DNA from 3 places in the Staphylococcus chromogenes genome. Region 2 is predicted to be linked to each of the others. Evidence: riboswitches for the same ligand, from Rfam matches in the RefSeq annotation. Region 2 holds a riboswitch; each other region holds the start of a gene.
The links. Region 2 has a riboswitch for S-adenosylmethionine ahead of PYW36_RS08900 (methionine ABC transporter ATP-binding protein). Riboswitches for the same ligand answer to the same signal wherever they lie in the genome.
Positions count from the first base shown of each region.

Region 1: it holds a riboswitch for S-adenosylmethionine, as region 2 does, so the genes downstream of both, PYW36_RS00910 (O-acetylhomoserine aminocarboxypropyltransferase/cysteine synthase family protein) here and PYW36_RS08900 (methionine ABC transporter ATP-binding protein) in region 2, are expected to answer to the same signal.
Region 3: it holds a riboswitch for S-adenosylmethionine, as region 2 does, so the genes downstream of both, metK (methionine adenosyltransferase) here and PYW36_RS08900 (methionine ABC transporter ATP-binding protein) in region 2, are expected to answer to the same signal.

Region 1 is NZ_CP118953.1:196,327-203,639, forward strand. It holds gene PYW36_RS00885 (BglG family transcription antiterminator) at 1-360, shown strand, start outside; gene PYW36_RS00890 (PTS sugar transporter subunit IIA) at 362-805, shown strand; gene PYW36_RS00895 (PTS sugar transporter subunit IIB) at 807-1,091, shown strand; gene PYW36_RS00900 (PTS ascorbate transporter subunit IIC) at 1,109-2,455, shown strand; gene PYW36_RS00905 (YSIRK-type signal peptide-containing protein) at 2,565-3,839, opposite strand; SAM riboswitch class I at 4,093-4,190, shown strand; gene PYW36_RS00910 (O-acetylhomoserine aminocarboxypropyltransferase/cysteine synthase family protein) at 4,252-5,529, shown strand; gene PYW36_RS00915 (hypothetical protein) at 5,546-5,698, shown strand; gene PYW36_RS00920 (type 1 glutamine amidotransferase domain-containing protein) at 5,830-6,522, shown strand; gene PYW36_RS00925 (MFS transporter) at 6,801-7,313, shown strand, end outside.
Region 2 is NZ_CP118953.1:1,824,321-1,831,633, forward strand. It holds gene sufD (Fe-S cluster assembly protein SufD) at 1-38, opposite strand, end outside; gene sufC (Fe-S cluster assembly ATPase SufC) at 60-830, opposite strand; gene popT (polyprenyl-phosphate transporter PopT) at 1,134-1,985, shown strand; gene PYW36_RS08890 (MetQ/NlpA family ABC transporter substrate-binding protein) at 2,280-3,110, opposite strand; gene PYW36_RS08895 (methionine ABC transporter permease) at 3,135-3,830, opposite strand; gene PYW36_RS08900 (methionine ABC transporter ATP-binding protein) at 3,823-4,851, opposite strand; SAM riboswitch class I at 4,942-5,048, opposite strand; gene PYW36_RS08905 (thioredoxin family protein) at 5,088-5,408, opposite strand; gene PYW36_RS08910 (toprim domain-containing protein) at 5,374-5,769, opposite strand; gene gcvH (glycine cleavage system protein GcvH) at 5,852-6,232, opposite strand; gene PYW36_RS08920 (arsenate reductase family protein) at 6,303-6,656, opposite strand; gene PYW36_RS08925 (thioredoxin family protein) at 6,826-7,146, shown strand; gene PYW36_RS08930 (nitroreductase family protein) at 7,233-7,313, opposite strand, start outside.
Region 3 is NZ_CP118953.1:947,336-954,648, reverse strand. It holds gene PYW36_RS04695 (NERD domain-containing protein) at 1-756, opposite strand, end outside; gene metK (methionine adenosyltransferase) at 846-2,045, opposite strand; SAM riboswitch class I at 2,154-2,264, opposite strand; gene pckA (phosphoenolpyruvate carboxykinase (ATP)) at 2,478-4,058, shown strand; gene PYW36_RS04680 (alpha/beta hydrolase family protein) at 4,093-4,878, opposite strand; gene ytkD (RNA deprotection pyrophosphohydrolase) at 4,865-5,329, opposite strand; gene yidD (membrane protein insertion efficiency factor YidD) at 5,392-5,622, shown strand; gene menC (o-succinylbenzoate synthase) at 5,619-6,608, opposite strand; gene menE (o-succinylbenzoate--CoA ligase) at 6,605-7,313, opposite strand, start outside.

The DNA.
Region 1 (7,313 bases), 650 kb from region 2:
CCGTTAGAACAAGATGGGATTGTCTTAAACACATACAAAGATGAAATTATGAACAAGTTGCATGAACTTGGCCCCTATATGGTTATTGGGCCGCATATTGCATTAATTCATGGTAGTACAACTCATGTGAAAGGCGTAGGAATGAGTTTAGGATATTTCAAAAAAGGCGTTGTTTTTAATCATGATAGGTTTGATCCAGTAAAAATCATTGTATGCTTAGCAACTGAAAACACAAACGTTCATTTAAAAGCATTAAAGCAATTAAGTGAACTTTTGTTTAGAGATGAAATAAGAAACCAATTAATTAATGGTCAATTAGAAGACTTTAAAAAGAATATCCGAAAAATGGAGGGGAAATAGAGTGACTTTAGACGTCCTTACAAAGGATAAAATTATAGTAAAAGATCAAGTGGACAGTTGGGAAGAAGCAATTGAGTTCGCAGCACAACCTTTGTTAACACAAAAATATATTGAATCTTCCTATATAGATTCTATGATTCAAAGTGTTAAAACACTAGGGCCTTATATAGTTATAGCACCACATGTCGCTATTGCCCATGCGAGGCCAGGAAATGATGTGCATCAAGTGGGCCTCAGTTTATTGAAGCTAGATGAGGCGATAAATTTTTCAACTGACAGTCACTATGCAGAGTTGGTTTTTGTACTTAGTGCTACTGATTCTACATCGCATTTGACGGTTTTACAAAATTTAGCTCAGTTGCTAGGGCAACAAGAAAATATTGAAGCATTATTAGAGGCTTCAAATGAAGAAGAAATTATCAATATTATTAAAGGAGTAGATTAATATGAAAATTTTAGTCGTATGTGGACATGGTTTAGGAAGTAGTTTTATGGTTGAAATGAATGTGCAAGAGGTTCTAAAAAATTTGAATATTGAGCAAGAAATTGAAGTTGAACATAGTGATATTATGACCGCAAGCCCAGAGATGGCTGATTTGTTCATTTGTGGACGAGATTTAGAAGAAAACGCAGCCCGTTTAGGCGAAGTTTTGATTTTAGATAATATTTTAGATAAGCAAGAATTAGAAGAAAAACTAACGGATAAATTACGTGATTTAGATAAAATTTAAAAACTGGGGGTGTCATCATGAAAAGCATTCTTGATTTTATCGTTGATATTTTAAGCCAACCTGCAATATTAGTGGCGTTCATCGCATTGATTGGACTTTTAGTTCAAAAGAAACCGGCCTCTGTCGTGACGACAGGCACCATTAAGACCATTTTAGGTTTTTTAATATTAAGTGCAGGTGCCGGGGTGGTTGTTCAATCATTGGAACCTTTTGGAAAAATCTTCCAACATGCATTTGGTGTACAAGGGGTAGTTCCAAATAATGAAGCTATTATTTCCATCGCATTAGAGAAGTATGGCACAACCGCAGCACTTATTATGGTATTTGGTATGATTGTTAATATTTTAATTGCGCGCTTTACGAACTTGAAATACATTTTTCTTACTGGACACCATACATTTTATATGGCAGCATTTTTAGCCATAATTTTAACTGTTGGAAAAGTAAGCGGTACGCTAACTATAGTTATTGGAGCGATTATTTTAGGATTAATTATGTCTGTTTTTCCTGCGTTGGCACAGCCAACCATGCGAAAAATTACCGGCAATGATCAAGTAGCGTTAGGTCATTTTGGTACGGTAAGCTATTGGGCGGCAGGAGAAATTGGCAAATTGTTTAAAGGGAAATCAAAATCAACTGAGGAAATTAAGTTTCCTAAAGGGTTGAGCTTTTTGAGAGAAAGTACCATTAGTATTTCAATTACAATGGTTGCATTATATTTGATTGCGAGTTTATTTGCGGGGGTAGGTTTTGTTCATAAAGAGATTAGCCATGATCAAAACTTTATCGTTTTTTCACTGATTCAAGGAGTTACTTTTGCGGCAGGGGTCTTCATTATTTTGACAGGTGTCCGATTGATTTTAGCTGAAATTGTTCCTGCCTTTAAAGGGATTTCTGAAAAACTTGTTCCTAATTCTAAGCCTGCATTGGATTGCCCAATTGTTTTTCCATATGCGCAAAATGCAGTATTAATTGGATTTTTTGTTAGCTTTGTGACAGGTGTAGTAGGTATGTTCATCATGTTTATGCTTGGCGGTGTGGTTATTTTACCAGGTGTCGTTCCACACTTCTTCCTAGGCGCAGCTTCGGGTGTGTTTGGAAATGCACGCGGTGGTATTAAAGGTGCTGTTTTTGGTGCAATGATGAACGGTATTTTAATTACTTTCTTACCTTTATTATTCTTACCTTTCCTTGGAGATTTAGGTCTTGCTTCAACAACATTTTCTGATACAGACTTTTTAGTGGTGGGTATCGTATTTGGTAATATTGTAAAAACACTAGGTGTTATTGGTGTTATTTTAACTATTATTGTTATTGCAGCTTTAGCTATCTTTTTACAAAAACGTTCAAATAAAGCAGTATAAATCAAAGAGATCTTAACAAATTGCGAAAAAAACTTATATAACAAGAAAAAACGGATTGGGAATTCACCCAATCCGTTTTTGTTGCATGTCGAAGGTGTATCGCTTTGAATTACGCTTTACGACGTAAGCCAAAGAAAGCTAATACAGCACCGATGAATGCAACAAGTCCTCCGAATAATGTACCTTGTTCTGTTGAACCAGTTTCAGGTAAAGCTTGTCCTTCTGCTTGACCTTCAGCTTGTGCTGGTGTTGCTTCAACAGATCCTTGAGCAGTTGCTTCGTTTGCTACGTGAGCATCAGCAGCAATTGCTTCTTGACCTACAGCAGTTTCAACTGGTGTAGATGCTGCATCGTAAAGGTTTGTGCCTGCAGCCACTTCTTCAGCATCAGTGTAACCGTCAAAATCAGTATCGACAGTTGCCGCTGGTGTGATAGAGGCATCAGTTGTGCTTGTGCCTTCAGCGATTTCTACGTCATCAGTGTAACCATCGTTGTCCGTATCTAAAGTACCCTCTGGTAATTCATGAGTGACACCTGTACCGTTAAGTGAAATGTCGCCTTCAGGTAATTCGTGTGTTACGCCAGTACCGTTGATTGCGATGTCACCTTCAGGAAGTTCATGAGTAACACCCGTACCGTGGTCATATAAATAACCATCTAAAGAGCCTTTAGGAAGCGCTTCAGCATAAGCAGGTTCACCGTTAATACCGATGTGACCTTCTGGTAGTGGTTCAGCATATGCAGGTTCTCCTGTTGCTGTTACTGTTTCGTTAAGGTTGTTTTCTACCCAAGCAGAGCCTGTTTCAGGACCTTCTGCTAATGTAGGTTCCCAAGCTTGACCATCGACGTTGCCATTAGCATCTACGTAAGCAGAACCGTAGCTTTCCCCTAAGTTGTCATTTGTCCAAGCTTGACCGTCAACGTTGCTTGAAACCGCGTTGTCTGCAACCCAAGCAGAACCCTCAGTATTGCTTTCTACTGCAGAATCCACAGCATTGCTTTCTGCTAATGTAGGTTCCCAAGCTTGACCATCGACGTTGCCATTAGCATCTACGTAAGCAGAACCATAGCTTTCTCCTAAGTTGTCATTTGTCCAAGTTTGACCGTCAACGTTGCTTGAAACCGCGTTGTCTGCAACCCAAGCAGAACCTTCAGCATTGCTTTCTGCTAATGTTGGTTCATAAGCTTGACCTTCAGCGTTGCCGTTAGATTCTACATAAGCTGTGCCGTAACTTTCCCCTAAGTTGTCGTTTGTCCAAGCTTGACCATCAACTTCAGCTGCATCTGCAGAAGCATTTGCGCCAAAGAATAAAGTCGCACCTACTGCGATAGAAGCTGCGCCTACTGTAAACTTGCGAATCCCAAAATGTTGCTTTTTAAACATTCTCTCATCCTCCAAAAAATAAGTAAATTTTTGAGTGGCATAATTAATTAAATGGCACCCTTTACAATTTAAGATTATCACAACTAACATACTATTACCACATTACACAATTTAATTATTTCAAAATTATTAAACGATAATATTTAGTTTTGTATAAATAGGAAATACTAGATATTATTAATCTTATTCAAGAAATCGGAATTCGTATTGACTTCTACATGAGTATGTTATACACTAAGTTTAATTTCATAATTACTTATCTAGATTGGTGGAGGGACAGGCCCTTTGAAACCAGGCAACCTATTCAGTTAGGTGCTAATTCCTGCAGGTGATGAACCTGAGAGATGAGTCTTAATGCGTAAAGTCTATCTTTCAAGGTAGGCTTTTTTTATTTATTTAAGGGGGAGTACTCATGACTCAAGACTATCGATTTGAAACGTTACAATTGCACGCCGGCCAAGAAGTGGACCAAACGACGAATTCACGCGCAGTTCCGATATATCAAACGACATCTTATAACTTCGACGATACGGAACACGCCGCACAATTATTTGGACTCGAAGAACTGGGCAATATTTATACACGTTTAATGAATCCAACAACAGCAGTATTAGAAGCACGTGTCGCAGAGCTAGAAGGGGGCGTAGCAGGCGTCGCTGTTGCGTCAGGTATGGCGGCGATTACATATGCCATCCAATCGGTTGCGCAGTCAGGAGACCATATTTTGGCGTGTGAAACCTTATACGGAGGCACACATACATTATTCACACATACGTTGTCAAAATTTGGCATTGACGTGACGTTCATAGACACACTTGATCCTCAAAATGTCGCAAAGGCGATTCAAGAGAATACGAAAGCTTTATTTATCGAAACCATTGGCAATCCTGAAGGAAATGTTGAAGATATTGAAGCGCTTGTGAAAGTGACAAAAGCCCACGGTATTCCACTCATCGTAGATAATACGTTTGCGACGCCTTACTTACTCCGTCCGATTGCGTATGGGGCGAATATAGTGGTGCATTCTGCGACAAAATTTATTGGTGGACATGGTACATCGATGGGAGGTGTCATTGTTGATGCGGGCAACTTCGATTGGACAAACGGAAAATTCCCAGGACTAAGTGAACCAGATCCGTCCTATCATGGTATCGTTTTTAGCGAGAAATTTGGAGATGCGGCATTAGCCTTTAAAATACGAACAACATTATTACGGGATACGGGGGCGGCACTGTCACCTTTCAATGCATTCCAACTGACACAAGGGTTAGAAACATTATCGCTACGTATGGAACGTCACGTCGAAAATGCTGAAAAAGTGGCCCATTATTTATCCAAACATCCGAAAGTCGCTTGGGTAAAATATGCGGGACTTCCTTCAAGTAGTTATTATGATTTGAAAAACAAATATTTACCTCGAGGGGCAAGTTCAGTATTTACATTTGGGGTTAAAGGCGGTTATGAAGCGGGGAAACAATTTATCGAAGCTTTAGATTTGTTTTCACTACTTGCGAATGTCGGGGATGCCAAGTCACTCGTCATTCATCCCGCATCAACCACACATCAACAATTAACCGAGGACGAACAATTAGCAGCAGGTATTGCGCCAGAAACGATTCGCTTATCCATAGGCTTAGAACATATCGATGATATTATCGATGATTTGGCCAAAGGCTTCGCTGCAATTTAACAAATGGGGGATTATGGTGACGATAACGATAGAAGAACATTTAAAACAATTGATTAATAAAAAAGAAGAATGGCAAACTTATGAACCGATTAACACAGCGGCAGAAATGATGAAAGATCAAAAATTACAAGAATATGAACGCGCAATTCAACGTCTTCAAACGCAATAATGAGGGGTAACGCATGGTGACCCCATCCCAAAATAGAGACGTACACGATAAATATGCAAACAAATGATTCGTAAGCATCCCAAAACTACTTTATAATAGATGAAAATCTTATAAAAAGTGGTGAAGGTGACATGAAAAAGATAATGATTGTCAATACAAGCCATACACATTTTGACGGCACAGATAAAACTACTGGCTTATGGTTAAGTGAACTCGTGCATTTTTACGATGAATTTCAAAATGATGAAAATTTCCAAGTTGACTTGTATAACATTAAAGGTGGGGAAACGCCTTTAGATCCTGTAAGTTTGATTCCAGGCATTTTAGATAAAGTGACAAAACGCTATTATGAAGACGAACGGTTTATGGCGCAATTGAAACTTACGCCAAGTATTGAAACCGCAGATCCCACGGCTTATGACGCGATTTATTTTACGGGTGGTCACGGTGTGATGTATGATTTCCCAGGAAATGAATATATCAATCAAGCCGTCAACACGATTTATGACAACGGCGGTATCGTTTCCTCCGTGTGTCATGGGGCGGCAGCATTATTAGAAGTAAAACGTCCGAACCACCGATTTTTCATTGATGGCAAGCGATTAACTGGGTTTTCCAATGCGGAAGAAGTCTTAGCCAATCGTAAAAGTATTGTGCCATTCGAGTTAGAATCTGAATTGAAAGTAAAAGGCGCGAAATATGAAAAATCAAAAGTGCCGATGAAAGGATTTATCCAAACAGATGATTCGTTAATTACAGGCCAAAATCCTGCTTCTGCGAAAAAAGTGGCTGAAGCGGTCAAAGCGGCATTAGCTTCAAAATAAATTTCGAGGATTCCTCGGGAAAACTGTCTACAAATTATTGATTTTGTAGACAGTTTTTTAATGCCCACGTTTTCTCTAGTAGGAGTTTCACTCGACCCATGATTGTTCTTCAATAGAGGCGCGATGAAAAGAAGAAACCTACACGTGTTGAGATTGACGAAGAGGATTTGTTGTGAAAAATATAGAAAGGTTTTTGAATAGCATTCCCGTGAGGGTTTATGTGAAAATAGAATAGCATTAATTCATCATTGGAATGATATTTTGAGAGGTGAGCATATATGAATCGGGTCCATTATCAATGGATTACCTTCGTATTATTTTTTACGGGGTTACTCGTCATGTTTAGCTTATATAGCACGATTACTACAGGTACTTTCATCGCACAAGATTTGTCAGTTCCTGTTTTTCAAGCGCCGTATGCGAGTATGGCATTTTCATTTGCGTTTGCCTTCGGATGTCTCGTTTATGGATTGTTATCAGACAAATTGGGGCGTAAACGTGTCATGATTTATGGCTTAATCGCACATACGATATTTACAGTCATTTCAGTATTTTCGACGACGTTTACCATGTTTGTCGTGCTTCGTGCTTGCCAAGGCTTGGCGGCTGCAGCTTATGCACCCATCATTATTGCGTACATTTCAGACGTATTCCCAGCTCAAAAACGTGTCACAGCAACGAGCTTTGTGACAATGGGCTTTTTATTTGCGGGAATATTTGGCCAAGTAGTGAGTGAAATGATTGCGAACGTTTATTCATGGCGCATGGTGTTTTTAATATTAGGCAATGCG
Region 2 (7,313 bases):
AGTTGAGCTTCAGAAATATTTAATGTTTCAGTCGTCATACTTATTTCCTCCTATGATGATTATTGGTTCGCAGTTACTGAATCGTATTCTTCTTTAACCCACTCGTAACCTTCTTCTTCTAAACGTTTCGCTAATTCTGCTCCGCCAGATTTTACAACAATACCGTTGTACATTACGTGAACATGATCCGGCGTAATATAATTTAATAAACGTTGATAGTGCGTAATGATTAATGAACCAAAATCTTCTCCGCGCATTTCATTAATTCCTTTAGAAACAACTTTTAAGGCATCAATATCTAAACCTGAGTCAATTTCATCTAAAATCGCAAATTTAGGTTGAAGCATCATCAATTGTAAGATTTCGTTACGTTTTTTCTCACCGCCAGAAAACCCTTCGTTTAAATAACGTTGAGCCATATCTTTGTCCATATCTAAGAAATCCATTTGTTTATCTAATTTTTTGATGAATTGCATCAAATTAATCTCTTGACCTTCTTCGCGTTGAGAATTGATAGCTGAACGCATAAAGTCCGCATTTGTCACACCTGTAATCTCAGATGGATATTGCATTGCTAAAAACAGACCTGCTTTAGCGCGTTCATCAACTTCCATTTCTAAAATGTTTTCACCATCTAATAACACTTCACCTTGTGTTACCTCATATGAAGGATGGCCCATAATTGCTGATGAAAGTGTAGATTTACCCGTACCGTTAGGTCCCATAATGGCATGGATTTCACCTGTATTAATTGTTAAGTTAACACCTTTTAAAATCTCTTTATCGTCAATAGACACATGTAAGTCTTTAATTTCTAATGTTGATGGCATTACTATTCCCTCCAAAAATGTTAGATTCCATATACCAGTTTATAATAATTTTAATGTAACGTCAAAAGTATTTCATATGTTTCTAAATGCTAATTATAACGAAAATGACGGGAATTATAAAACATTACGGGTTGAAAAATGATGTTCAATTTTAAATCGATTTTACATAGATTTTAGAAAAGTTATTGATAATATAATACGGGATGTTCTCAATCACTATGGATATTTGATTGCTTAAAGTGCTCCGTTATTGTAATATGACATTTCAGTACCTTTAATTTAATTAGAAAGGAACATAGCTCTATGTCGCAATTTAAGTTTTCTAACATCCCTCGAGGCTTTGCCATGGGTGTAAGTGATTTAATTCCAGGTGTAAGCGGGGGCACCATCGCCTTATTATTAGGAATTTACGATGAATTTATTTCTTCAGTCAGCGGTGTGTTTTCAAAAAACTTTAAACGCAGTATTTTATTTTTATTGCCCATTGTCATCGGTATGGGATTAGCGATTGGTATATTGAGTAGCCTTATCAACTATTTGCTAGCACATCATCAAGTACCAACGATGTTTTTCTTTACAGGATTAATTATTGGGGTCATCCCTTTCTTATTGAGAATCTCACATTATAAACGTACATTTAAAGCCATCCATTGGATTATTGTTTTCATTTTTATTTTATTACTACTTGCGATGGCGATGTTAAAAGGGGATACTTCTCACGCTGCACCGTCTAATATTGACCTTTCAGCCCCAATGCTCATCAAATATTTTGTGGCAGGTATACTCGCTTCTAGCGCAATGTTACTTCCAGGTATTTCAGGTTCTTTCATTTTATTATTGCTAGGTGTTTACAGTACCGTCACATACGCGATTTCAGAAGTGGTAAGATTTCATTTTCAAGCACTGCCTGTGATTTTGTTAGTTGGCGCGGGTATAGCCGTCGGATTTATCGTCGCGAGTAAAATCATCCAGTATTTGCTCACGAATTACACCTATTTAACATACGCAGCCATTCTTGGACTTGTTATCGGATCTTTATTCTCTGTTTTTCCAGGATTACCTCAATCAGGGATAACTTGGGTCGTTTCCCTTATCACGTTAATTTTAGGCTTTGCTATCAGTTATGTACTCGGACATTATACTGATGAACAATAAGCGTAATAAAACCTCTTTAAATAACGGATGATTTATTAAGAAGTTTTAGCGCTCACTTATCGCCTTATTCTTAGAGATTTAAATCGTATTAAAATAGCCCTCAACATTTATCTGACGGTAAATGTTGAGGGCTATTGAATTATAGGCGGACGCTATCTCTATATCGTGCGCATTGAACTCATTAAAAAATAACGGTCAGTGATGTGCTCACTAACCGTTAAAAGTATAGCATCAATAAATTTTGATAATGTTTTAATTTAAGGTACTCACTATGATGAGTCTCACTCCAAAATATTATTCAGCTGGAGTAACAGCACCATCGTATTTGTCATTGATGAATTTTTTAATATCATCTGAACGTAATACTTTCATTAACGCTTTGATTTTTTCATCGTTTTTATGACCTTCTTGTACAGCAATTAAGTTTGCATATGGGTTATTATCAGCTTTTTCAACAGCAATTGAATCTTTTTGTGGATTTAATTTTTGTTCAATCGCAAAGTTAGAGTTGATAATCACTGCGTCCCCTTCATTGTTTTGATATGTTTTTGGAAGAAATTCTGCGGCTTGCTTATTATTGAATTTTAAATCTTTTTTGTTTTCTTCAATGTCTTTAAAAGTAGCGTCTTGGATTTTAACGCCTTTTTTAATTTTAATTAAACCTTCATCTACGAAAAACTTCAAGAAACGACCTTGTTCTGCTGGGTTATTAGAAACGAAAATTTCTGCCCCTTTTGGTAAGTCTTTTAAACTTTTATGTTTTTGAGAATAAACAGCCATTGGTTCTAAGTGGACATTACCAGCTGATTCAACTTTATAGCCTTTTTCTTTTTTCTCAGTATCTAAATATGGAGTATGTTGGAAAAAGTTAGCATCCAATTCTCCAGCATCTAATAATTTATTAGGTGTTGTGTAATCGTTAATTGTTTTAATTTCTAAATCATAACCTTCTTTTTTCAATAAAGGTTTCGCTTCTTCTAAAATTTCAGCATGAGGTGCTGGAGATGCCCCTACGACAATCTTTTTGTCGTCTTTATTGTCACTACTTTTTGAGTCGTTGTTACCACATGCAGCTAATACAACAGTAAGCACTAAAACTAAAGCAATTGATATAAATCTTTTCATTTGACCATTCTCCTTAAAATAAATTTATCGTTTATCTATTTTATTCGTTGCCCAATCTCCCAATAATTGAATAACGAAGACGATAACTAAAATTAAAATTGTGGAAATCAAAATGACATCATTTTGATTTCGTGTAAAACCTGTTAAATAAGCTAAATTTCCTAATCCGCCTGCTCCAATGACCCCAGCAATGGCTGTAGATCCTACTAAAGCAATCGCTGTAACGGTAATACCTGAAATTAAGGCAGGTAACGATTCAGGAATTAAAACCTTTCTAATGACTGTCCAAGTTGTTGCGCCCATAGACCATGCAGCTTCGATGACCCCTTTATCTATTTCTTTTAAGGCAATCTCAACAAGTCTTCCATAAAATGGCGATGCGCCAATAATTAAGGCAGGTAACGCCCCCGTCGGACCACTGATTGTTCCTAGAATTAAACTTGTAAACGGAATAAGCAATAAGATTAAAATGATAAAAGGAATTGCTCTAAATAAGTTTACAAAGAAAGACACAATACTATAAAAAACACGTCCAACTTTAGATTTACTTTTAGAAGTGAGAAATAAAATCACTCCAATAATCAAACCAAATATAAATGAAAATAATGTAGAAATGACTGTCATATAGAGCGTTTCATATGTAGCTTCCCAAACCTCAGGCCAACTCACATTGGGCATCGTTATCATTTCTTGTAATATTTCGCTGAAACTTTTACCCATGACTGATCACCTCAACTTCAATATGTTTCTCATTCAAGTCTGTTTCTAATCGATGAAATGCCTCGTTTGAAAGATGAGGAATATGAATTACAATAAAACCAATCGTTCCAGACTTAGAATGTTTGATGTTCGCTTCTAATATATTGACGTCAATTTGATGTTCTTTTGCGAGGTAAGAAATAATAGGTTGCGTCGTCGTTTTACCTGAAAAGTTAAGTCTGACTAATCTGTCAAAAGGTTCGAGTTCAACGAGTCCAGAAATATCTTCGTATTCAGCTTCAGGTTTCAAATCTTCTTGCACAAACCGCTTAGTTACCGAATGTTTTGGATTTTCAAAAACTTCTGAAACTTTACCTTGTTCGATGACACGCCCATTTTCCATGACTGCCACTTCATCACATATACGTCGAATCACATGCATTTCATGGGTGATAATCACGATTGTTAACTTTTGTTCTTTTTTTAGTTGTAATAATAAATCTAGAATTTCATCTGTCGTTTGAGGGTCAAGGGCACTTGTCGCCTCATCACATAACAATACCTCTGGATCATTAGCTAACGCTCGTGCGATACCTACCCGTTGTTTTTGTCCTCCAGATAGTTCAGAAGGATAGGCTTTTTCGCGGCCTTTTAAACCGACACGTTCAATTAATTCAATCGCCTTTTGTTTTGCCTCTTTTTTAGGTACGCCCGCTATTTCTAGTGGAAATAAAATATTATCTAATACCGTACGTGACCACAATAAATTAAAATGCTGGAAAATCATACTTACTTTTTGTCTTTTATGTCTTAAAGCTTGTTTGCTTAATTGGCCGATATTTTCACCACCAATAATGACATCACCTGATGTTGGTGTTTCTAGATAATTAAACAAACGGACTAAAGTACTCTTACCTGCACCAGAAAAACCAATAATGCCAAAAATAGTTCCAGCACTAATATTTAAATCGACATGGTCAACAGCCGTTACTGATTTAGATTTGCTCTTATACTGTTTGACGATGTTTTTAAGCTCAATCATAGTGTTCCCCCTTATGTGTTGCCATTCCAACGATCAGAAAAAAAAGCTTTCTCTTACAAAATAAGAGAAAGCAAAGATACCGATGCATTTCTCTCATCTTCAAAAGTATAAATACTTTATGTGAATTGGCACCATTTCTAAATATAGACGGTTGCCGGGCTTCATAGGGCACATCCCTCCACCACTCCGGATAAGAGTTTTCTGAATATTGAATTGTTTAAATCTTACCATTATCCTCAATTTTCGTCAATGGCTTTTTTTATTCTTTCCAATAAAAATGTGACCGATTGAAAAGCATAAATTCGTTCCAATTCTTGTTCACCTTTCATAATTAACAATATGGGCACAGATTGGATCTCAAATTCTTTGCTAAATTCAGGATAAAAGTTCAAATCTCGCTTTTCCAAAGGGAGATGTGTTACTTCGTTTGCAATATCTAACATGCGTTCTGATATCTTACACGTTCCGCACATAGGCGTATATCCGAAAATTAAATGAATCGGATGTTCTTGTTTATCTTTTTTAGATATATTGTTCGATTGCTCTGAAACATTCATGATAAGAATACTTTCCTTTTACATAGAAATCTTTTTTTACGTCAAAACCGTGACGTCCGAGTACATTTGAGAGGTAATCTCGTGGGCATCGTGCCACTTCACTATAAGTTGAATCAATGAAAATATCATTGCTCTCACTTAAATATTTGTGAAACCATTTACGGATTTTTCTTCCTTCTGTGTCGGCATCTGTGAGGATATAGACTTGTTTTCCATATAAGGATTCAATCATATTATCTAACTTTTCAATCCCCATCGTCCCATGTGTACAAATTATTTCGACAGGTTCTAATAACACCTCTTTAACTCTTTTTTTATCAGATTTACCTTCCACAATAATGACTTTGCTAATCATCGCCATGGTTTTCACCTTCTAAAAAGATATTATTCAGTACAAAAAAACTCCAAGATAGTCCAAAGATTATCTAGGAGTTTCGTATCTATTATTCGCCGATCATTTCTTGATAGCCGTTTGCATCCATTAAAGCGTCAATTTCACTTTCATCACTTAACTCAACTTTAACCATCCATGCTTTTTCGTATGGTGATTCATTAACTGCTTCTGGTTCATCTTCAAGATCTTCGTTAATTTCAGTAATTTTACCAGACACAGGTGAGTATAATTCTGAAACTGTTTTAACAGACTCAACGCTACCGAAAGTTTCACCTTCTGAAACTTCGTCATCTACTTCTGGAAGTTCAACGAATACGATATCCCCTAACTCATTTTGAGCGAAGTCAGTAATACCGATTGTTGCAATATTTCCTTCAACTTTTACCCATTCATGTTCTTTTGAATATTTTAATTCACTTGGCACTGCCACTTGAATCCCCTCCTATAATTGTTTACAAGATAATCATGACACATTGCTTATTATCAATCAACTATTTTTATCATAACCATGTTTCACGATAAGTTTGTTCATTAAATCCAACTGTGATTTTATCGCCTAATATCGCTAAAGGTCTTTTGACCAACATCCCATCTGAAGCTAAAAGTTCTAATTTTTCTTCGTCAGATAATGTGCTCAATTTATCTTTGAGATTAAGTTCACGGTATTTTGCACCGTGAGTATTGAACAATTTTTTAATTTCGATTCCTGTGCGATCCACGATATCTCTAAATTCTTCTTTTGTAGGCGTTAATTGAACAATGTCAATCGGTTCAAAACTCACACCATGCTCCGTTAAAAATTTAGAGGCTTTTTTACATGTAGTACAGTTCTGATACTGATAAAACTTAATCATTTCATTACCTCCTTGCTTGACTTACATCAAATATAACAAAATTTGTTAAATTAGACTAATTTTTATACTAGTATTATTTTTTTGTTATTTTGACAGACGGAAAGTATGACGCATTTTATGAAATCCGCTATAATGAACTCTATAAATAAGAGTAACGGAGGAACTACACATGCAAAAAATTCAAGACATGGAAACATTCAAAAAGATTATTAACGGAGATCAAACTGTCATTGTTAAATTCGAAGCGGGTTGGTGCCCAGATTGTAAGGCGATGGATATGTGGATAGATCCTATTGTTGAAAAATACAATCAATATGATTGGTACGTTGTCAACCGTGATGAAGTCGAAGAAGCCGCTGTAGAAAATGAAGTTATGGGTATCCCAAGTATTCTCATTTTTAAAAACGGCGAAAAATTACATCATTTACATTCAGCAAATGCAAAATCTCCAGAACAAGTAGAATCGTTTTTAGCTGAAAGTTTAGGTTAATAATAAGAGGTGGATATATGTCCACCTGAAAATAGAAAGCCATCAAAATTTACCCTCAGATAAATTTTGATGGCTGTTTTAATCTCTTAAATATATTCTGTATAAACGCCTCTATTTTTACGTCTAGCTTCTTTTCCTGAATTATCTTCAAGATCGGTTAAATAAAC
Region 3 (7,313 bases), 880 kb from region 2:
CGTAATATCCCCTTCATGTCTTGGATTAAAGTATAAGATAGGGGTCGGTGCATATTTAAGGTTAAGTTTTTGTTGTAACGTCGTTGCTAGTTTTTCTACTGAATCAAGATGCTTTGTGTAATCAATAACCGTAAGTTTTTGTTGATCTTCTTTTTGATCAAGCACGATGGTTTGTGGCGTTTGACCATCTAAATGTAATGTTTTGAAAACATGTTCCATCATTGGATTTTCTCTAAATTGGTTTTGACTCACACCTTGATAAACATGACCTTTTAGTAATTCTGAATCAATAATATATAAACCTGTTCTTGTAAGTACAAGGTGACTAATGCGCGTAATCTCTTCCAAATCATTTGTAGGCATAAAGATATTAGCCATGATATGCATATCTTCAGGACGAATTCGCTTTTCTTTTACCAATCGCTCACGTATGCCTAGCAATCTCATATCTGTAATGTACTCACTATCATTTTTAGAAAATAATTTTAAAGCATCAATTTCACGGTTTTTTGAGGAAACCATCGTGTCATATTCCTCTTTATGACGCGTATCTGATTTTTTCTTTTCGATGCGCGCCTTTTCTAACGCTTCTTTATGCTCATTGTTTAATTTTGTTTCTCTGGATTGATACTGATTCGCGTACGTTTCTTTAGCCTTTTTTTTGCTACGCAAGGCAAACAAAAATAAAACTAAAAATAAAAGTGCTAGTACACTCACAGCGATCAACCCAATCTGAATTGGATCTAATTGAGACATTAACAATTACCTACCTTTTTCTACATTTACTTTAATATATACATTATATAAAAAAGCACATCAAATCGCGAGTCTTTATAGAAAAAACATTATTTCTCTGAAGCGACCGCTTCTTTTAAAATCTCTGTTTTGTCTGTTTTTTCCCAAGGTACGTCAATATCATTTCGTCCAAAATGACCATAAGCTGCGGTTTGTTTATAGATAGGACGTTGTAAATCTAGCATTTTAATAATACCTGCAGGTCTTAAATCAAAGTTTTGTCGAACTGCCTCAATAAGAATATCTTCTGAAACTTTGCCTGTGCCAAAAGAATCTATTGATATGGAGACTGGTTGCGCAACTCCAATAGCATAAGCGATTTGAACTTCACACTTTTTAGCCAAACCTGCAGCCACAATATTTTTCGCAACATAGCGAGCGGCATAAGCGGCTGAGCGGTCAACTTTTGTTGGATCCTTTCCTGAGAAAGCACCTCCTCCATGACGGGCATAGCCGCCATACGTATCTACGATTATTTTGCGTCCAGTGAGACCTGCATCACCTTGAGGTCCCCCGATCACAAATCGACCAGTTGGATTAATAAAGAACTTTGTCTCTTCATCTATTAATTCTTTTGGAACTGTTTGATATATCACATGTTCTTTAAGGTCTTCTTGTATTTTTTCTAATTCGACTTCTTCGTGATGTTGTGTTGAAATGACGATGGTATCAATGCGTTGAGGTTGGTTATTCGAATCATATTCTACCGTTACTTGTACTTTTCCATCTGGTCTTAAATATTCTAATGTGCCGTTTTTACGCACTTCTGTTAAGCGTTTTGATAATTTGTGTGATAAATCAATTGGCAACGGCATATACGTATCTGTTTCATCAGTAGCGTAGCCAAACATTAAACCTTGGTCTCCCGCACCAATATTTAATGCTTCATCACTTTCATTATCACGATATTCTAACGCGCGGTCTACGCCTTGTGCAATATCAGGAGATTGTTCATCAATTGCAGTTAATACGGACATCGTTTTGTAGTCGTAGCCATATTTTGCTCGTGTATAACCGATTTGCTTCACTGTTTCTCTCACAACTTTAGGAATATCAACATAAGTTGAAGTTGAAATTTCTCCAGCTATTAAAGCCATACCTGTCGTTACAGTAGTTTCACAAGCTACTCGGGCATTTTGATCACCTTTTAAAATTTCATCTAAAATTGCATCAGAAATTTGATCTGCAATTTTATCGGGGTGGCCTTCTGTGACCGACTCTGATGTAAATAATCGTCTATTGTACGTCATAATAAGCTCCTTTGATTTTTAATAATTACGAAGTTCTCTCTCTAACTGAGCCAACAAAAAAGAGCCTTCACACTATAAAATAGAGAGAAGGCTCTAAACGTCCATTCGCTCTTATCGTTCAGACAATATTTGTCCGCAAACGGTTTGGCACCTTTCTTCATTAAGAAGAGGTTGCTGGGTTTCATTGGGTCCATGTCCCTCCACCACTCAGGATAAGAGAATCCGTTAAGCACTATATTACATAAATTTATGTTTAGTGTCAATTCCACCACAGCTTATGTTACTCAAATATATCAGCGATATCTCAATCTATTTATTTTTCTATTTTTCTTAATAAATTACCTAAATTTGGTAGGGATAATGAAATCAATGTGTTATACTCTTGAATTGTAAAGGCTTACATTACCGAAATAACTATTGGAGGGATTATTCATGTCATTTGACACACAAGCAATTGATGCTTTAATTCACAAGCCTTCATCTCACTTTCAATTAACAACGACAGAACTCTACAATAAAATTTTAAAACGAGAAGAAGCTGAATTGACTGAACTTGGCGCTATTAATGCTAAAACTGGAGAGTATACGGGTCGTTCTCCTAAAGATAAATATATTGTAGATAACCCTCAAGTGAAAGATGATATTGATTGGGGTCCAATTAACCAACCTATCTCTGAAGAAAAGTTTTTAAACTTATACTATCAGGTTATCGAATATTTAGATCAAAAAGAAGAAGTTTTTGTTTTCAATGGCTATGCAGGGAGCGATAAAGATTCCCAACTTGACCTTACTGTTGTGAACGAATTTGCTTGGCATAATCTATTTGCACAAAACTTATTTATTAAGCCTAGCTCAAAAGAAGAAGCCTCTAAGATAAAAGCAGACTTCACAATCATTTCAGCACCTACTTTTAAAGCCAACCCAGAAAAAGATGGCACACGTTCTGAAACATTCGTAATTATTTCATTTAAGCACAAAACTGTTTTAATTGGTGGCACTGAGTATGCAGGCGAAATGAAGAAATCAATCTTCTCTGTCATGAACTACTTATTACCTGAACAGGATATTATGAGTATGCATTGCTCTGCTAATGTAGGCCATAAAGGGGATGTCGCCCTATTCTTCGGTTTATCTGGTACAGGGAAAACCACATTATCAGCTGACCCTAATCGTAAATTAATCGGTGATGATGAACACGGTTGGAATGAAAATGGTGTTTTCAACATTGAAGGCGGTTGTTACGCAAAAGCAATTCATCTTTCAGAAGAAAAAGAACCACAAATTTTTAATGCCATTCGTTACGGTACTGTTTTAGAAAACTGTGTTGTCGATGCGCATGGTTATGTCGATTTTGATGATAACAAATTAACAGAAAACACACGTGCTGCCTACCCTATTCATCATATCGATAATATTGTCGTACCTTCAAAAGCATCACATCCTAACACAATTATCTTTTTAACAGCAGATGCTTTTGGTGTCTTACCTCCAATTTCAAAATTATCGAAAGATCAAGCGATGTATCACTTCTTAAGTGGTTTCACATCTAAACTTGCTGGTACTGAGCGTGGTATTACGGAACCACAACCTTCATTTTCAACTTGCTTTGGTGCCCCATTCTTACCATTAAATGCCAAAGTCTATGCCGACTTATTAGGTCGTTTAATCGACAAGCATGATGTAGATGTATATTTAGTGAATACAGGCTGGACTGGTGGAAAATATGGTGAAGGCAATCGTATTGAACTTCGTCATACACGAAAAATGGTTAATGATGCAATCAGTGGAAAACTTAAAAATTCAGAGTTTGAAGAAGATCACATCTTTGGCTTAAGTATTCCTAAGACGGTTGAGGATGTTCCTACAACAATTTTACAACCTATCAACGCTTGGACAAATAAAGAAGCCTATGACAAACAAGCCAGAGACTTAGTGGCAAGATTTAAAGACAATTTCAAAAAGTTTGGTCCAGAAACTGAACATCTTGAAAAATCAGGTGGATTTAAAGGGTAATAATAAAGCTGTGAATGCGTCTATTATAGACACTTCACAGCTTTTTATTTGTTTTATGGAATTCAATATTTTCCATCCATTGTTGAATCACTTTTAGTACTTGACACATCGCATTTGGCCGCGGAACATGTCCTTCATCAAGTTGGTAAAAAGCCTCAAATGTAGCTCCAACTTTTTTTAGATGGGCTTCTAAAGTATAAGCTTGATGAATCCCCACTTGCACATCTTTGCCTCCGTGAATAATTAAAATGGGGGGCGCGCTTTTGCCAATATGTTTCATCGCATCACGCTTTTCATAAGCTTGCAGCGCCTTTTTAGGATGACCCACCATTCGTCGTAACATCCCTCTCAAATCGACACGTTCTTCATACATTAAATGTAAGTCACTCACTCCACCCCAGATAATATAGCTATCTACTTGTGCATCTTGAAATGTTAAAAGACCTTGAATCCCGCCTCTTGAAAATCCTATCAAATGAAGATGAGCTTCTGGGAATTGCGCTTTTAAAATTTGAATAGCTACTGTCACATCCTTCAAATCTTCTCCCGCAAAATCATCTTGTCCCTCACTCCCGTTATTCCCTCGATAATACGGGGCAAATACTAGCGTATGATTATCAATAAATTGTAAGAGACGCGCAAGTCTCACGCGTCCGACTTGACCTTTTCCTCCACGTAAATAAACAATAATGCGTCGTACAGGTTGAAATGGGATTAAACTTAACCCTTTGACATGAAGACCTTCGACCGCATACGTTAATTCTTCGACACGGTGTGTTTGTAGTTGTGATGGCATCCGTTTACGATTAATAAAATCCAAGCTCACCCATCCTTTCAACACATTTCAATATGGCTGGATCTTCTAACAAAAAGCTTTTATTTATATCAGGAATATCATCAAGGGTCTCAAAACAAATTGGTCCATCAGTTTCAAAATAATCATTTTTAGAATCTATCGAATGAATAAAACAGACAAAGACATCTTTAGAAAACGTCCGTACTTCATTTGACACAGTATATTGCGCGATGTAGTAAGCCGCTTCCAATTGTCCTCCTGTCTCTTCATAGATTTCACGGGCCAATGCGATTTCACTCGACTCACCTTGCTCGCGTTTACCTCCTGGAAATTCAATGCCCCGACGACGATGTTTTGTAAATAACCATTGTTGGTTGAATCGTGTCAGTCCTAAGACATGATCCCCTGTTCGTTCATCATTTGGGCCACAAAAACGTAAAGTAATATGTTGGTTCTTCTGATCAATAAACTCCAAATGCCATTCCCCTTTACTCATTATGTTAAAATAAAATCAATACAAAAAAGGAGGTTTCAACTTTGAAACGACTCTTCATTGCACCTATACGGTTTTATCAAAAATTTATATCCCCTCTTACGCCCCCATCTTGCAGATTTTACCCAACATGTTCCAATTATACAATCGAGGCCATCCAAGTTCATGGCGCAATCAAAGGAACATGGCTTGGAATCAAAAGAATCTCAAAATGTCATCCACTCCATAAAGGGGGCTTTGATCCTGTACCTTTAAAAAAAGAAAACAAACATTAAAAAGGCTTTAAACAACGACGGTCAACCGTTGGGGGCTGAAAATATAATTGTCCGTCCCTAAGTTGACCTGATGTTGCACACAAGTCAACGTCAAAATAGTAACCATGTGGTGTCACATCCCCTGCGTAGTCTCCTTGTTGACTGAGCCACGCTGTATAATATCGACTTAATGCAGCTTCATACATGCCTCCTATAACAATTTTGACACCCTCTTTTTGCAATTGATGGATTAACTCTAGCGTCCGATCAATTCCACCTAGGCGAAATGGTTTTATCACAACAACAGAGATAGGATAAGACTTACGAAGTTGAGAAATAGCCTGTATAGAAGTGGCTTGTTCATCAATAGCAATAGGTGGTAACACGTCCGCCTTTTTTAATAATTCATTCGTATGAAAAGGTTCCTCTATATAAGAAATCTGTGCTTTAGTTAATTGTTTTAAAGTCGGTACATCCGATGCAGATAACGTTTGGTTTGCGTCAATACTAATTGGCATATCAGGATACATAAGTCGTATTATTTGAACTTGTTCTAAAATATGTGATGACCACTTTAGTTTTAGACGTGCGACGTGATCTAATTGCACAATTCTATCATTAAAATCTCCATTAATCGTTTGTATGGGCGCAATTTGAAAATAAGATAACGTATGAAAATTCGGATATAACGCCATCATCACAGTTGCTCTAGCTGCTGGTGCCTCGTTGAGAAGATTTAAACTTTCAACCAATTGGTCAAAGGAATGTAACGGTTGCCCCTTCGTTTGGGTAAACCAATTTAAAATATCTCTTTTTACAGAATCAATGGTTTCTTCGTAATACCAATCTGAATCAAAAACATTAGATTCTCCAAACCATTCTTTACCCGTGTTATCTACAAGTCCGATAATCAGTGTTTTACGGTGGGTCATTGTCACTTTTGGAGTTTGAATCATTTGTTTAAAACAAGGTTCAAAAATATAAAAATTGACATCTTTTATAATCATAAATGTCCCTCATTTAAAACCTGTCTTTGTAATTTACCAGTACTTGTATATGGTAAAGTTTCTACTAAATATATCACTTTAGGATGTTTGTATTTTGCTAAGCGTTCATTTAACAATTCTTGTAGACCTGTAATCACTTTTTCCCCTATGGAACTAACTACATAAAGAATCGGTCGTTCACCCCAAGTGTCGTCGGGAATGCCCACACACATCGCATCTTCAACGCCATGAAATGTTTTTGTTAAAGCCTCAATTTCGAACGGATAAATATTTTCTCCGCCACTAATAATTAAATCTTTTCTACGATCATAAATCGTTACATAGCCATCATTGACACTTGCGATGTCTCCCGTATTAAAAAAGCCTTCATCATCAAAAGCTTGCGAATTCACTTCACTTGGATAAAGATAGCCCTCCATCACATTTTGTCCTTTAACACATAGTATGCCATGTCCTTGAGCATTGGGCTGACTGATTTTAATTTCTTGTGAAGGTCCTACCACTCCGACTGTATTGGGATGCGTTTTAAGCATCTTAGGAGAAGCAGTTAAAAATTGGGAGCAAGTTTCTGTCATGCCAAAAGAATTATAAATCGGAAGTTCACGTTCTAATGCGCTCTGAATCATCGTTTCGTCTAGTTTCGCCCCGCCTAGCAAGATTTTTTCTAAAGTATACGGTTGATCTAACCCACCATTCATGAGTCTA